DNA from 4 places in the Lawsonibacter sp. OA9 genome. Region 1 is predicted to be linked to each of the others. Evidence: predicted binding sites of a transcription regulator. Region 1 holds the regulator's gene; each other region holds the start of a gene.

Region 1 (2,203 bases):
GGGTTCTGCCTATGTCAGATAATTTTTTCCGCGAAGGCACGCAGCATCGTGGCCACTTCAGCCCGGTTAGCGCTCTTTTGTGGACTGAGCGTCAGGCTGTCGGCAGAAGAACTGCTGATGATTCCCTCCGCCACAGCCCAGGACAGGGCATTATGAGCCCAGTCGCTGGCCTGCCCCAGGTCCTGATACCCGGACAGGTCGGCCCCCTCAGCCGCTTCCAGCCCAAGGTAACTCGTGGTGAAGCTGTACAGCAGCGCCGCCACCTGCTGGCGGGTCACTTGCTGCTCCGGGCTGAAGGTGTCTGCTCCTGTTCCAGCTGTAATTCCCTGCTCCGCGCCCCACTTCACATAAGGGGCATACCAGGCACTCTCCGGCACGTCGGCAAAGGTGACACTGGCGCGCTCCAGTTCCTCTTTCGGCGCTCCAGCCATCTGGTAGAGCACCGTCATCAGCATAGCTCGGTTCATAGCTGAACTCGGTCCAAAGTGGTGCTCGTCCATCCCCGAAAACAGTGTGTTTCGGTACACATAATCTACGGGAGCGTAGTACCAATCCGTCTGGCATACATCATAGAAGGGCGTCGGATCCTCTCTGCCGTCTTCCAGGGCATAGACGCCCTGGAGCCCCAACTGGGCCGCCCCGGACAGGACCGTTACACTGGCCACAGTATTCTCTCCCACCAGGTATCGGTGTCCGGAGGTCAGGCGGGCCCCGGAGGCCAGCTCTATTCCGTCTGTCACATCTATGAAAGCCCCGTCGTGAGAAACGGAGGCGGCTCCGTTCATCAACATGACTCCAGCCCCAGTGGTCAGTGTCATCTCATCGCCATCCGACCAATCTCTGGCCTGGAGCGTGGCGCTGTATGCGCCGCTCTCTTCGCCGGCCAGTTGCGCCAGATAGCCCTGATGCAGGTTATCGAGGCCTTTTTTGCTCTCCTCGTAAGTGCCCTGTAAGGCTTTTTCCGCAGCTTCGTTTCCAGTAGACACAGCCTTGGGCACAAAAGTCCCGGTCAGATAGCTGAGGCTGATCAGGCTGTCGCCCCCCGAAAGGGCATAAGCGCCGCAGGCCAGCATACCCAGCAGCATCACACCGCACAGCAGGCCGATCACAGGCCTTCTCATTGTGGCTCCCCCTTCTTCTCTTCCTCCCGATCCTCCCGCTGGGTAATCATGTAGCTCAGAGCCAAAAGGCTGTCAGAAAAATGGACCGATTCCACCACCACATCATCCCGAACACAGGATATCTCATAGTTTGTAAAATTCCAGATGCCGCGAACTCCGGCGGCCACCAGCCGGTCCCCCATCTCCTGGGCAGCGGCGATGGGCACTGTCAGCAGGCCTACGCTCACTTGGTTTTCCCCCAAAAAGGCCTCCAGGGAATCCGCATGATACACAGGCACCCCAGCGATTCTGGTCCCCACCACCCGCTCATTTACGTCAAAAGCGGCCAAAAGCTGAAAGCCGTTACTGGAAAATTTAAAATTTTCTATGATAGCCCGGCCTAGGTTGCCGGTCCCCAGCACCACAATGGTATGGCCCTGATTAATGCCCAAAATATCACCGATCTCCTCTTTCAGGCTGTCCACCTTATATCCATAGCCCTGCTGCCCAAAACCACCGAAGCAGAACAAATCTTGGCGGATTTGAGAAGCGGTCAGTCCCATAGATTTCCCTAAGGCATTGGAGGATATCCGGACAACGCCGGACTCCTGAAGCTCTGAGAGCTGTCGGTAGTATCTGGGCAGGCGGCGTATCACCGCCGTTGATACTCGGGTATTTCGTTTCATAGCTTTCGCCTCATCTGCACAACCTCCCCTATACAGCGGAGGCCACTGGATATGATGTTTTTATATAGTTTACCTGATTGCCCCCCCTTGTGTCAAATCCTTTTACGACTCAAAAGGCCCAGGGACGATTCGTCGTCCCTGGGCCTTTTATTGGCAGAAAGCCTGCCAGATTCAGTTCCAAAAATCAGTTTTTTCCTTCAGGCCGATGCTGGAGGCTTTGAATACAGGGTTCTTGCCCGCCCTGCGCTGTTCCATGTAGTCCTGAAGGGCCCGCATAGCTGTACGGCCCAAAATGACAATGACCGGCAGGTTGATGATGGCCATAATGCCCATGAGCACATCGGCCAGGTCCCAGACCAAGCCAAAGGACAACTGGGCCCCTACAAAGACCAGCCCGCAAGCGATAAGCCGGAACAC
Region 2 (2,203 bases), 1.3 Mb from region 1:
GAGTTTGTCAAATACTATGTCCAAAGCCGGCACTACGACGATCTGGTGGCGGAGAACAACAAGCTGAAAAGCGACTTGGAATCTGAGATCGCCTGGCGTACCAGAACGACCGCTGACGAGTAAAACAAAAAAGAGCCGCCTGCTGGTTTCCCGGCAGACGGCTCTCCTTTTAGGAACGGTCCACGCGGTACATATGGGAAATCAGGTCCAGCACTTTATTGGAGTACCCCCACTCGTTATCATACCAAGCGATCAGCTTGACAAAGCGGTCATCCAGCATGATACCCGCAGTTTCGTCCAAAATGGAGGTGTGGGGATTGCCAATGATATCGGAGGACACGATCTGATCTCTGGTATAGGATAGGATTCCCTTCATGGGGCCCTGGGCGGCCACATGGACAGCATGGCATATCTCCTCATAGGTGGTGGGTGTCACCAAGCGGGCGGTCAGGTCCACCACGGATACATCATTGGTCGGGACACGGAAGGACATCCCGGTCATTTTGCCCTTCAGCTCCGGAATGACCAGGCCCACCGCCTTGGCCGCCCCGGTCGTGGAGGGAATGATGTTGCCAATGACAGAGCGGCCTGTCCTCCAATCACGCCCCGCTCTGGCGTCTACCGCCTTCTGCTTGGCTGTAGAGGCATGGATGGTAGACATAAGGGCCTGCTCTATCCCAAAATTGTCCTGGATGACCTTAGTCAGAGGCGCCAGACAATTTGTCGTGCAGGAGGCGTTGGATACTACATCCATATCCGCGCTATAATTCCAGTGGTTGACGCCCATGACAAAGGTGGGCGTCATTTCATCTTTGGCCGGAGCGGTAATGACCACTTTTTTTGCCCCGCCCTGAAAATGGAGGGAGGCCAGCTCTTGGGAGTTAAAGGCCCCGGTGGATTCTACGATGTACTGTGCGCCGCACTCGCTCCATGGGATCTGCCCCGCGTCGCTCTGACTGAATACCCGGATCCTGTGTCCGTTTACGATCAGGTCGCGGCCATCATGTTCCACCGTCCCCTGAAAGGTGTGAAACACTGAATCATACTTCACCATGTACTCCATGTAGTCCAGGTCAGCCTTACGCAAATTGATGCCGCGCAGGTCAAAGCCGTCCCCTCGCTCCAAGATGATTCGGAGTACAACCCTTCCAATCCGTCCGAATCCATTGATCCCAACTGGAATACCCATTTTACATCATCCTCCATTTTACTTCTCAATAAATACTAAAAAATATATATTTAGTATAGCTTTCATTATATATCTCTTTTCTAATTTGTCTATATAATTAAATAAGTTTTTTCTAAATAAATATTTTTATTGCTTAATTCTATTATAGAATAATATAATTATTATTTAAATAAAAATCAAATTCTTTTCCGGCTTGTTTAAAAAGTAAGAGGGAGCCTCTCCCAAAGGAGGGGCTCCCTCTTATTGTTCCATTGACGCGCCAGCTTTGTGGATCGGGCGGCCCTCACCGCCTCTCCAGGCACAACGCGGAGAAAATCAGCGGACCGCGCCCTGCGTCTTGGCAGTCTTACGGTCCTCCATCTTGGACACGATGACCGCACAAGCGGCGTCGCCAGTGATGTTCACCGTAGTACGGCCCATATCGAAGATCCGGTCGATCCCGGCCACCAGAGCGATACCTTCGATGGGGATATTGACGCTCTGAAGAACCATGGCCAGCATGACCATGCCCGCCCCTGGTACGCCGGCGGTACCGATAGAGGCGAGGGTAGCGGTGAGCACTATGGTGACCATTTGTCCCAGGCTCAAATCAATGCCGAAGGCCGTGGCGATAAAGATGGCACAGACGCCCTGGTAGATGGCGGTACCGTCCATATTGATGGTGGCCCCCAGGGGCAGGACAAAGGAGGCCACCTCACGCCGGGCCCCCAGCCGCTCGGAACACTCCAGCGTAAAGGGCAGCGTCCCTACTGAAGACGCGGAGGAAAAGGCCATCATCATAGCCGGGGCCATGTAAGCAAAGAATTTGAGAGGGGACACTCCCCCCAAGGTACCCACGGTTAGGGAATAGACCAGGACGGCATGGAGGATATACCCCACATAGGCCACCAGCAGCACCGCCACTAGGGATGCTAGGATCTCCGGGCCGTTTTCCACGATGACCGGACAGATCAGGCAGGCGACACCAATGGGAGACAACTTGATAATCAGGTCCATAATCTTCATGGACACCTC
Region 3 (2,203 bases), 1.1 Mb from region 1:
CCCAGGTCAGACAGGGAGGCACTTGCCTTCAGGTCCGTTAAAAACTGATGGATCTGAGCGGCGGGAGGGATTTTCGCAATGATTTGCCGTATCTGAGGCCACTGCTGTATCAGCCGCTCCGGCGTTACCTGGGCCAGACAGTCATGGAGGTTTTCCTCCCGGCAGGCGGAGAAAAGCCTGGGGCCAAACACTTCCATCAGCCGCTCATCTGACACAGGGGCATAGGGCAGCGCCAGTGAGGCGATGTTCTCTATCTGGGATAGGCGCTGATATTCCTGAGCGATGAGAAGCGTGCCGACGCCAACCTTCTCTCCGTGGAGAGCGCTGCTATGAGTGCGCAGGGCCGCTGGCTCCACCTCAATGAAATGGGATACATGGTGTTCCGCTCCAGAGGCAGGGCGGGAGGTGCCAATCATCTGCATGGCAAGTCCGCTCATCAAAAGCCCGTAGACTACCGCCTCGTAAGCGGCGGAGCCGCCGCTGCGCAGGTCGCGGCATCTGGTCCAAATGCTGTCAACAGCATCCTCCATAATTTGATAGATGACTGGGCAAAGCTTTTCTCCAGTGAGGAGATGGGAGATGCGCCAATCAGTCAAAGCAATGAATTTGCCCAGCATATCGCCAATCCCGCTTGCGGTGAGCCGCCAGGGGGCGGCGGAGATCACATCAAGATCGGCCACGACAAGGAGCGGTGCCTGACAGGGTATCGTTTTTTTATATCCATGCCAAGTCATGGCCGCCACATTGGAGCAGAAACCATCGCAACTGGCGGCGGTAGGGATAGAAATGAATGGAATACCCCGCTCCGTCGAGCAATAGCGGGTGATATCGTGGACAGTACCCCCGCCAATGGCCAGCATCACTTGAATATCTGGTTCCAGACGAGCTAACACGCTGGCGGTAGAGTTCTCATCGGCATGGAGCCCAGAGGGGGATAGGATGATTTCCTGCTCCGCTCTAGGGTGTATGGAATTTGGGATGGCGCGGTAAGTATTTTCATCGTAGACCGCACAACGCTTTCCAACAACGGGAATGCTGGAAAGAATTTCCTCCAGATGGAAAAGAGCCCCTTCCTGAATGACACATATCTGGGTCGCAAGGAGGTGTTCCCCGCCGCAAGAGCAGGGTCCGCTCAAATGGTTGGCGTCTATTTTCACATTTCAGGACCTCCTGGGTATTCGAACAGAAACGAAAGGGAAACAAGACAAGCGCATTGACTTCAACATTTCCTTTTGTTAATATATAAACAAAAGGGAGGAAAATGGCTCGTGATTTGTACATATTTTATAGCCACTATAATAACTGAAGTGAGCATTTCTGTCAACAGTGTTAATATAGAACAATAAAAAATCATTTTCGCTCATGGAGAAGGGGACTATGCTGAAAGAAGAACGACATCAAAAACTACTAAAGGTCCTGGCGGAGAAGGAATTTGCCACGGTAGAGGAACTGAGCAAAAGCCTTTTGGTTAGTATGCCTACTATCCGGCGTGATCTGACTGAGCTGGCCCGCCGAAAGCTGATCATTCGCAATCACGGCGGAGCTATGCACATTCCGACGGAGAATGTGATAGCTCCGGTGGACTTCCGAAAGAGCGTCAACTACAAGAAAAAGAATCTTTTGGCCCGGGAGGCCGTAAAATTTGCTCTTAACAATATGGTGGTCTTTCTCGACGGTTCCACCACTGCTTCTTATCTGTGCGACTATTTAAAAGGGCGTCCTGATATCATTGTCATTACCAACAGCTTGACGACTGGCGCCCATTTGAAAAGCCTGGGCCTGCGAACCTACTGCCTTGGGGGCGAGGTAATCGGAAGCTCCTCCTCTGTGGGGGGGGCCATGGCCATTGAAACAGCCGCGAACTTTAATATCGACGTAATGTTCTTCTCAGCATCAGGAGTAAATGAGAAGGGAATGATCGTGGATACCTCAGAGAAAGAAACGGAGTTGAGGGCTTTCCTGCTGAAAAACGCGGCGGTCAGCGTGTTTCTATGCGATGGGAGTAAATTTGGCCACTCAGCGGTATATAATATCGCGTCTCTATCAGAGATAGACTATATGATTACCGACAGTCCAGTGCCAGAATCTTATCCTTCCCCCAAAAAGGAAATAATCTTAGTTGAGGAGAAGTGAACAGGCAGAAGGGCGGATCAAGCGCGTTTTGAGACAAAAAAGGCGGTGGAGCTGGAACACCTGTCCGGGT
Region 4 (2,203 bases), 1.3 Mb from region 1:
CTTCTGCGCCGGACTGTGCTTTGGCACCTTTACCAGCACTTTTTTGGGCTGGCAGGCAGACGCCGTATTCCTCACCGCCTGTGTGCTGTTTTGGACCGTAGCGGGCTATTTTACCGCTGAGATGCTGCTAAAAAAATCCTTCCGGGTGCTAAACGCCTGGAAAGGCTGCGCGGCGGTGGCGGCCGCCATGGCTCTGTTATGCGCCGCCTGTGTCTATGATCTCTTTGGCGTGGAGAGCCGGATTCCCGATGCCGGCCAAGTCGCTTCCATCAATCTATCGGCAGACATGGGATACCCCATGGATATCAGCGGCTTCCATCTGTCCCAGATCACCGAGCCCGGCCAGATCCAGCAGGTCTTGGACCTCCACCAGGCCATCATCAATGAGAGGGACCGGAATGGAGCTGACAATTACAGCATATACGGTGATGACTACATCTTTTTCTATGTGACCTATACGCTGAAGGATGGGTCCACCCTGTCCCGTGAATATTCCAGCGTCCCCATCTTCCTGGATGAGTTGGACAAGGAGGGCTCTGTCACTCAGCTGGCCGACCAGTTGATCCAGAACCGCGGCCTGATCTCCATGGTGTATAATTTTGCCTCTTTCGAGGAACAGGGCCGGCTGGTGGAGGCCTATCTCACCGATGTCCGGATGCTGCCCAATTCCCTGTCCCCGGAGGGGGAAGATCGGAGCACCCTGTATCTGGACGGCGCCGCCGGGGAGGACCTGGAGGGCCTGTGGGAAGCGGTCAAGGCTGACTTTGCTGATGGGAGCATCGGCGTACGCTATCTCTTCAGCGACGAGGAGCGGTTGCGAAACACCTACCGCACCGACCTGCGTTTCCAATGGGAGCTACCCCTTGAGGAGCAGCCCGGCCGCGGCGGCCAGTATGCCCCCGCCGCAGAGAGCAGTCCCGTCGGCCAGACTTATTCCTCCTCCCTCAGCATCACCCTGACGCCCAACGCCAGCCGCACACTGGAATGGCTTCGGACGTTCAGCGGCCTGGGCTCCCAGTATGAGCTGGTCCTCCACGATGAGGAAACGGCTGTCGGAAGCGTTTCTACCGGAGATACCTCTGTGGCGGCCCTCTACCAGGAGGCCGTCCTTGCGGACTGAAGCCTTCTTCCCTCCCCCGGCTTAAAATAGAGCCGGGGGATTTTGTTAAAAAATTCACTATTTTACATAATTTTTGCCCTTCCGCTGATATAATTTTTGCGATTTTGTCAATCACAGGCAGGAAAGAGGCACCCTTGGACAGAAAAATTGATTGCTTTTTCCCCTTTCCTCCGATATAATCAGAACAAGAGCGGAAATCGTGGGCGTCCCTCTGGACGCCAAATAAATTTTGGAGGTAACAGAAGCTATGAAAGACATCTACGTTGTCAACTGCTGCCGCACCGCCATCGGCTCCTTCGGCGGCTCCCTGAAGGATATCCCCGCCGCTGATCTGGGCGCTACCGTCATCAAGGAGGCCCTGTCCCGCGCCGGCGTCAAGCCTGAGCAGGTGGACGAAGTCATGTTTGGCTGCATCCTCACCGCTGGCCTGGGCCAGAATGTGGCCCGTCAGGCTGCCATCAAGGCCGGTGTGCCCACCTCCGTCCCCGCCTACACCGTGGGCATGGTGTGCGGCTCCGGTATGAAGTCCGTCATCGAGGCCGCCCGTACCATCATGGCCGGCGACGCCGACATCATTGTGGCCGGCGGCACCGAGAATATGTCCGCCGCCCCCTACGCCCTGCCTGCCGAGCGCTGGGGCGCCCGCATGGGTGACAAGAAGGTGGTAGACACCATGATCAAGGATGGCCTGTGGGATGCCTTTAATAACTACCACATGGGTACCACCGCCGAGAACATCTGCGACGTGTGGGGCATCACTCGCCAGGAGCTGGACGAGTTTGCCGCCTCCTCCCAGAACAAGGCTGAGGCCGCCATCAACTCCGGCCGCTTTGACGACGAGATCGTCCCCGTGATGGTCAAGCAGAAGAAGCAGATGGTGGAGTTTAAAGTGGACGAGTTCCCCCGCGCCGGCGTCACCGCCGAGGGTATCTCCAAGCTGAAGGGCGCCTTCCCTGTGGGGCCTGAATCCCCCGCCCCCGCCGTGGAGCACACCTTCGAGCCCACCGGCATCAAGGAGTCCGCTGACAAGGGCCAGCAGCGCGTCACCGCCGCCAACGCCTCCGGCATCAACGACGGCGCCGC

The links. Region 1 encodes Rex, which represses fermentation and respiration genes when NADH is low (regulators of the CRP and FNR family bind a similar motif). Its sites were predicted from a motif close to ATTGTTAANNNNTTAACAAT; they were not measured.
Region 2: a site for Rex is predicted at 1,347-1,366, ahead of gap (type I glyceraldehyde-3-phosphate dehydrogenase). Genes of this name have one in related genera too.
Region 3: a site for Rex is predicted at 1,232-1,251, ahead of MCG44_RS02380 (sn-glycerol-1-phosphate dehydrogenase). Genes of this name have one in related genera too.
Region 4: a site for Rex is predicted at 1,162-1,181, ahead of MCG44_RS14190 (acetyl-CoA C-acetyltransferase). Genes of this name have one in related genera too.

Annotation. Positions count from the first base shown of each region.
Region 1 covers NZ_JAKNTI010000022.1:1,356,889-1,359,091, reverse strand. Annotated here, with positions in the region: gene MCG44_RS07670 (S-layer homology domain-containing protein) at 15-1,121, opposite strand; gene MCG44_RS07665 (redox-sensing transcriptional repressor Rex) at 1,118-1,786, opposite strand; gene MCG44_RS07660 (alanine/glycine:cation symporter family protein) at 1,958-2,203, opposite strand, start outside.
Region 2 covers NZ_JAKNTI010000022.1:2,695,173-2,697,375, forward strand. Annotated here, with positions in the region: gene MCG44_RS14260 (hypothetical protein) at 1-123, shown strand, start outside; gene gap (type I glyceraldehyde-3-phosphate dehydrogenase) at 170-1,189, opposite strand; gene MCG44_RS14270 (dicarboxylate/amino acid:cation symporter) at 1,505-2,203, opposite strand, start outside.
Region 3 covers NZ_JAKNTI010000022.1:294,751-296,953, forward strand. Annotated here, with positions in the region: gene MCG44_RS02380 (sn-glycerol-1-phosphate dehydrogenase) at 1-1,157, opposite strand, end outside; gene MCG44_RS02385 (DeoR/GlpR family DNA-binding transcription regulator) at 1,378-2,133, shown strand.
Region 4 covers NZ_JAKNTI010000022.1:2,678,704-2,680,906, forward strand. Annotated here, with positions in the region: gene MCG44_RS14185 (hypothetical protein) at 1-1,120, shown strand, start outside; gene MCG44_RS14190 (acetyl-CoA C-acetyltransferase) at 1,368-2,203, shown strand, end outside.